2 regions of the Luteibacter sp. 3190 genome follow, and region 2 is predicted to be linked to the other one. Evidence: predicted binding sites of a transcription regulator. Region 2 holds the regulator's gene; the other holds the start of a gene.

Region 1 (3,399 bases), on a different contig from region 2:
GGCGCTGCGCAGGAGGCGCAGCTGGCCGTCGAGTTCGGCCGAGGTCGCCTGGCCCTGGCCGCCGGCGTCGGCCATGCCGGCCACGCCCGCGTGGGCCTGGTCGATGGCCGTCGAAATCCTGGCGCCGGCTTCCGTCAAACGACCGGCGGTATCGCGGGCGCCCTCGACGGCCGCGCCGAGTTCCTGCAGCGTCGCGCCGAGCGCCTGCGCGTTCGTCAGGACCATCCCCTGCTGCTCGATCGCCTGGATCGTGGTCGCGGCAACCGTGCGCGGCTCCGCGGGCTTGAGCAGCGCGCCGAGCGCGCTGGCGGCCGCCGGGTACTGGGCGGACAGCGCACGGACGCGCGCGGCGTCGCCGCTGGCGGCCGCGTGGGCGATGAGACGGACGTGCTGGCTCCAGAGGAGGGTCATGGCTTCGCTTTCGCTTGTTTTAGTGGTCGCCCCAATAGATCGTCAGGGGGCGTGACATCTTGAGCCATGCAATCCACATGCCACGGCCCGGCTACAGAAACGCGCCGGCTGGCCGATACGGTTCGCGACACCATCCGCAGACGCCGCGCAGCCATGGCCCGACCGCTCCTCGACACCGTCGAAACCTTCACCCGCCTGGCCGGGCACAACCGCGTGGCGATGCTGCTGTTCCGCCTGGGCGACGGCCAGGCCTTCGGCATCAACGTCTTCAAGGTGCGCGAAGTGCTGCGCCGGCCGCGGCTGGAGCGCATGCCGAGCATGCACGCGCTGGTCGCGGGCAGCTTCGACTACCGCGGGAACACCATTCCCGTGATCGACCTCGCGGCCGCCATGGGGTACCCCCCGCTCGCCGCGGTGGACACGGCGCACCTGATCGTGACCGAGTTCAATCGCTCGGTGCAGGGCTTTCTGGTGTCCGACGTGGACCGCATCGTGCACGTCGACGGCGCCAACATGACGGCGCCGCCCGCCGCGCTGGGCTACGGCGCCCGCGTCAACGCCGTCACGCGGCTCGATGGCGACCTACTCGCCGTGGTGGACGTGGAGCAGGTGCTGGCGAGCGTCGACCCCCAGGCGGTCGAGCTCTCGGACCGCATCCAGCAGGCCGCCGTGGTCCAGCACGCGCGCAATCGCCGGGTGCTGGTGGTCGACGATTCCCTCGTGGCACGCACGCAGCTGGTCGACCTGTTCCGCAAGATGGACCTCGAGTGCGTGGTGGCGAAGGACGGCCGTGAAGGCCTGGACGTGCTCGGCACCCTGGCCATGGGTCCGGTCGACGAGCGCGTGGCGCTGGTCGTGTCCGACATCGAAATGCCCCTGATGGACGGCTACGCCCTCACGCGCGCCATCCGCGACGACGCGCAGCTGCGTCATCTGAAGGTCCTGCTGCACAGCTCCCTGAGCGGGGTGTTCAACGAGGCGATGGTCGACCGCGTCGGCGCCGACCGCTTCATCGCCAAGTTCCAGCCCGACATCCTGGCGACGACCGTCCTCGAACTGCTCCCGGCCTGATCGCCGGGCGACGGATCACCGTCGTCACAGCGCGTACGGCGCGTCGGAATTCCGGCGCCAGTCGGTTCGACCCCGCTCCCCGATCCCGGAAAACGGCGCCACGGCGCCGTTTTTCGTGGCCGTCGCATGCATGGCACGCGACTTGCTCCTGCCTCTTCGCCAAGGTCACGAGGGGGCAGGACCCATGCTCGACAAACCCGATTCGCTGTTCGGCGTCCACGCGCAGGCCCTGGGCCTGTGGCAGCGCCGTGCCGAGGTGATCTCCTCGAACCTCGCCAACGCCGATACGCCGGGCTTCCTGGCCCGCGACCTCGACTTCCGCAAGGTGATGGCCGCCGCGACCGGCGCCGTGGAGGGCAATGCCTTGCCCATGACCGCGACCTCGTCGGGGCACATCGGCGGCAATCCCGCGATGGCCCTCGCCGACGCCGACCGCATGGCCTACCGGGTCGAAACCCAGCCCACCATGGACGGCAACACCGTCGACACGCAGGTCGAGCAGGCGCAGTTCGCGGCCAACGCGATCCACTACCAGGCCTCGCTCGGCTTCATCAACGGCCAGATCCACACCATGCGTCTTGCGATCACGGGGAGCAGCTCATGAGCCTGATCAAGATTTTCGACGTCGCCGGCTCCGGCATGGCCGCGCAGTCCGCGCGCCTGAACACCACCGCCAGCAACATGGCCAACGCCGACAGCGTCGCCAGCAGCGAGGCGGCCGCCTACCACGCGAAGCAGCCGCTGTTCTCCGCGGTGCAGCAGCAGGTCAACGGCCAGATGGAGAACGCGGGCGTGCGCACGATGGGGGTGACGGAAAGCCAGGCGCCCATCCAGTCGCGCTTCGAGCCCTCCAATCCGCTCGCGGACGAAAGTGGCTACGTCTATTCGAGCAACGTCAACCCGGTCGACGAGCTGGTCAACATGATCTCCGCGTCGCGCTCCTACCAGAACAACGTCGAAGTCATGAACAGCGCCAAGCAGCTCATGCAGAAGACGCTCGACCTCGGCAAGTAAGGACCAACCCATGGCAGTCGATTCCATCGGTAGTGGCAGCGCGGCGGCCTCGTCGTCCAGCCAGCTCCAGCAGCAGACCCTGAGCCAGTCGGATTTCCTCAAGCTCATCGTCACCCAGATGACCAACCAGGACCCCACCAAGCCGATGGACGCCACCCAGACGGTGGCCCAGCTGGCGCAGTTCTCGCAGGTGGCCGCGACGCAGCAGCTCCAGCAGTCGTTCGACTCGCTGGCGAGCAACCTCAGCGGCGACCAGTTCGTGCGCGCGGCGTCGCTCGTCGGCACCGAGGTGCTGGTGCCGTCGAAGGCGGCGAAGCTGACGGATGGCACGCTCGGCGGCGCCGTCAACGTCGGCAACTCGGGCACGTACGTCAACGTGCAGATCAAGGACCAGGCGGGCAACGTCGTCCGCACGATGTCGCTCGGTCAGCCGGACGCCGGCCTGGTCAAGTTCACCTGGGACGGCAAGTCCGACGACGGCACGCAGCTCGCCGACGGCGTCTACCAGCTTTCCGCGACTTCCGGCGGAACCGCGATCGACACGTTCGTTCGCGGCAAGGTGGAAGGCGTCGGTGCTTCGGGCACCGACGGCACGTACCTGCAGGTGGCCGGCTACGGCGGCGCCCTGCTCAGTCAGATCGCGCAAATCCTGTAAGTACAGCGAGGAATCCACCATGCCTTTCGATATCGCCCTTAGCGGCATCAACGCGGCGTCCGCCGACCTCGAGGTCACCGCGAACAACATCGCCAACGTCAACACCGTCGGCTTCAAGGGCTCGCGCGCCGAGTTCTCGCAGGTCTACTCGGTGGCGGGACAGAACCTCTCGGCCAACGCGGCCGGCAGCGGCGTCCGCCTGACGAACATCGCCCAGCAGTTCAGCGACGGCAACAACACCCAGACCG
Region 2 (3,399 bases):
GCCGCCCAGCGCAGGGCCATGCGCTCGTGTACGCCGTCGAAGAGTTGTCTGGCGGTCAGCCGGTCCACGGAATGGGTCCCTAGAAGGAAAAAAGCCGGCACGCGGGGCGTGCCGGCTTGCGCCTATTGTGCCATCAAGGGGCGGTCCGGAGGGCGGCGGGCGCCGCCATGGGACCGCGTCAGGTGGCCGCGCGGGCCTCGCGGACCTCGGCGTTGTGGTGATCTTTAAGCTTTTCCTTGTGCTTCTTCAGCTGGTCGGCGAGCTTGGCGATCATGGCGTCGATCGCGTTGTAGAGGGTGTCGCCTTTCTTGTCGTCGTCGAGCCGGGCGAGACCGTCGGCATGAAGCCGGGTGCCGGCGCAGTGGAGGGTGCCGCTGGCCTTGTGCTCGTTCTTGTCGACGGAAAGCACCACGTCGAGGGCCTTGATGTTGTCGAAAAGGCGTTCGAAGCGACCGATCTGCTGTTCCACGCGCTCACGCAGGGCGGGGGTGATCTGGATGTGCTGGCCGCTGATCTGGATTTGCATTGACGCCTCCTACTTGCTGAGGGTGCCGCCGTTCGGCGACGAGATCGGAACGACACGGTGCCGTTCCTCGAGCCTTGAAACGTTGGGACCGTTCTCCTGTGCCGAGGTTCCCGGTCACCGTCAATGGGCGCGGACGCGTTCGCTGGAACTGGGGATACGCATCGCTTCCCGGTACTTGGCTACCGTACGTCGGGCGACCTGAATGCCGCGTCGATGGAGTTCCTCCGCGAGCGCCTGGTCCGAGAGGGGGCGGCGCGCGTCTTCCGCCGTGATCAGTTTGCGCAGCATGGCCTGGATGGCGGTGGCGGACGCGCTGCCGCCGTCTTCCGTCGCCACGCCGCTGGAAAAGAAATGCTTGAGTTCGAACGTGCCGCGCGGCGTATGCATGTACTTGCGCGTGGTCACGCGGGATATGGTCGATTCGTGCATCCCGACCTCCTCGGCCACTTCGCGCAGCACCAGCGGATGCATGGCTTCGGGACCGTAGTCGAGGAAGGCGCTCTGCCGGCGCACGATCACGTCGGCCACCTTCTGCAACGTCTCGGCGCGCGACTGCAGGCTCTTCAGCAGCCAGCGGGCTTCCTGAAGCTGGCCTTTCATCCATGTCGCGTCGTCGCCGCGCGCGCGGGCGATGAGGTTGCAGTAATGCTGGTTGAGGCCGAGCCGCGGCTGGGCGTCGGGATTCAGGCTGACCTGCCAGCGCCCGTTCTCGCGGCGCGCGTAGACGTCGGGCGCGACGTACTCGACGGGCGTGGCGTCGAGGGCCGCGCCGGGCCTGGGATCGAGGCTGCGGATGAGGTTCGCCGCCGCGGCGACGTCGGCCTCGGGTGCCTTGAGCTTGCGGGCGATCTTCGTGCGGTCGTTGCGCGCGAGCAGTTCCAGTTCTTCGTTGACGATGCGGATCGCGAGCTCGCGATGCGGCGTGTCGAGCGAGAACTGCGACAGCTGGCAGTCGAGGCAGTCGCGCAGGTCGAGGCTGGCGATGCCCGTGGGATCGAAACGTTGCACGCGCTGGCGCACGGTTTCGATCTCAGCGGCACGTGCGCCGAGTTCCGCGGGCAGGGCGGCTTCCACCGCTTCGACACCGTCGCGCAGGTAGCCGTCTTCGTCGAGCGCATGGATGATCGCGGTCGCGATGGCGTGGTCGCGCGGCGAGAACTGCGAGAGGTTGAGCTGCCACTCCAGGTGCTGCTGCAGGCTCTCGGGCGCGGCGTTCTGCGGCTCGAAGCCGTCGTCGTCGACACCGCCAGCGCGCGACGGGGCGCCGGCATAGTCTCCGGCCTCGCCGTGGAACCGGTCGTCGTCCCAGTCGGGCGCGAGCTCTTCGGAAGGCGCCGCGGTGGATTCGTCGTCGTCCTTGGAGGCCTTCTTCGGGACCTCGTCGCGGGGCGGCGTGTAATCGGCGGCCTCGAAGCCCTCGTCGTCGGCCGCGTCCGCCTCGGATTCGGCATCTTCGGCGAACTCCAGCAACGGGTTGCTTTCCGCGATCTGGCGGAGTTCGGCCTCGAGCTCCAGCTGCGACAGCTGGAGCAGGCGGATGGCCTGCTGCAGCTGAGGTGTCAGCGTGAGCTGCTGGTTGAGGCGAAACTGAAGTCCGGGTTTCATGCCTGCGACGCGTGGGGTTCCCGATCCATCCTAACCCCTGTTGGCCCCCGCAAACCAGCGCCTCGGCGAGCTATTCCCAAGGTGGGGTAGGACGGGGCGTCAGATCCGGAACTCACGTCCCAGATACACTTCCCGAACCTTTTCGTCCGCGAGGATGTGCTGGGGCGTACCGCGGGAGAGGACTTCGCCGTCGTTGAGGATGTACGCGCGGTCGCAGATGCCGAGTGTTTCGCGGACGTTATGGTCCGTGATGAGCACGCCGATGCCGCGCTCCTTGAGATGGCGCACGATGCGCTGGATCTCGCCCACCGAGATCGGGTCGACGCCCGCGAAGGGTTCGTCGAGCAGCATGTAGCGCGGGCGGGCGGCCAGCGCGCGGGCGATTTCGACGCGACGCCGCTCGCCGCCGGAGAGACTGATGCCCTTCTGCTCGGCGATGTGCGAGATCTTCAGCTCGTCGAGCAGGCTTTCCAGCTCGTCTTCCCGCTGCTTCTGCGTCATGCCGTCGCGCAGCTCGAGTACGGCCAGGATGTTGTCGGCGACGCTGAGTCGACGGAACACCGAGGCCTCCTGCGGCAGGTAGCCGATGCCGAGCTTCGCGCGGGCGTGCATGGGCAGGCCGGTGATGTCCTGCTGGTCGAGCTTGATCTGGCCGGCGTCGGCCTGGATCAGGCCCACCACCATGTAGAAGCAGGTCGTCTTGCCGGCACCGTTCGGGCCGAGCAGGCCGACCACCTCGCCTTCGCGGATGGAGAACGCGAAATCGCGGACTACCTGGCGTGCGCGGAAGCGCTTCTGCAGGCCTTGGGCTGAAAGCATGGGTCAGGGCTTCTTCGTGTCGGACGCCGCGGGCTTCGCGGGTGCGGCCGCGGGCGTGGTGTTCTTGGGCTGGAAGGTCATGTGCACGGGGGCGCCGCTATTGCTTTCGCCCGTCATCGTGCTGTCCTTCGTGTTGTACGTGAGCTTGTCGCCATCGGCGGTGCCCTTGACCGGCTGGTCGATGTGCGCGTTGCCGGTGAGCACCGCGTAGTCCTCTTCGACCTTGTAATCGACGTTGTTAGCGCGGCCGTGCATCCAGTTGCCGTCGTCGTCCTGCTGCTGCATGGTCGCAGGGCCGCCGTCGACGATGACGCGCTTCACGGAGTTGTCGTCGTTGAGGTACACGGTGGCCTTGGCGCCCGTCACCTTGAGCGTGCCCTGCGTGATGATCACGTTGCCCGTGTAGATGACGATGCCCTGCGGCTGCTGCTTGCCGTCGAACGACTTGG

What was found. The regulator sigma-54, encoded in region 2, starts transcription at its own class of promoters, with help from an activator protein. The targets are predictions, from matches to a motif close to TGGCACGNGCNTTGC.
Region 1: flgB (flagellar basal body rod protein FlgB) is a predicted target of sigma-54. The motif match lies at 1,614-1,628, and genes of this name have one in related genera.

The regions. Positions count from the first base shown of each region.
Region 1 is NZ_JAVDUO010000001.1:2,140,882-2,144,280, reverse strand. It holds gene J2X58_RS09715 (methyl-accepting chemotaxis protein) at 1-411, opposite strand, end outside; gene J2X58_RS09710 (chemotaxis protein) at 565-1,482, shown strand; gene flgB (flagellar basal body rod protein FlgB) at 1,667-2,086, shown strand; gene flgC (flagellar basal body rod protein FlgC) at 2,083-2,496, shown strand; gene J2X58_RS09695 (flagellar hook capping FlgD N-terminal domain-containing protein) at 2,507-3,151, shown strand; gene flgE (flagellar hook protein FlgE) at 3,171-3,399, shown strand, end outside.
Region 2 is NZ_JAVDUO010000006.1:71,577-74,975, reverse strand. It holds gene hprK (HPr(Ser) kinase/phosphatase) at 1-68, opposite strand, end outside; gene raiA (ribosome-associated translation inhibitor RaiA) at 179-526, opposite strand; gene J2X58_RS18445 (RNA polymerase factor sigma-54) at 647-2,131, opposite strand; gene lptB (LPS export ABC transporter ATP-binding protein) at 2,231-2,950, opposite strand; gene lptA (lipopolysaccharide transport periplasmic protein LptA) at 2,954-3,399, opposite strand, start outside.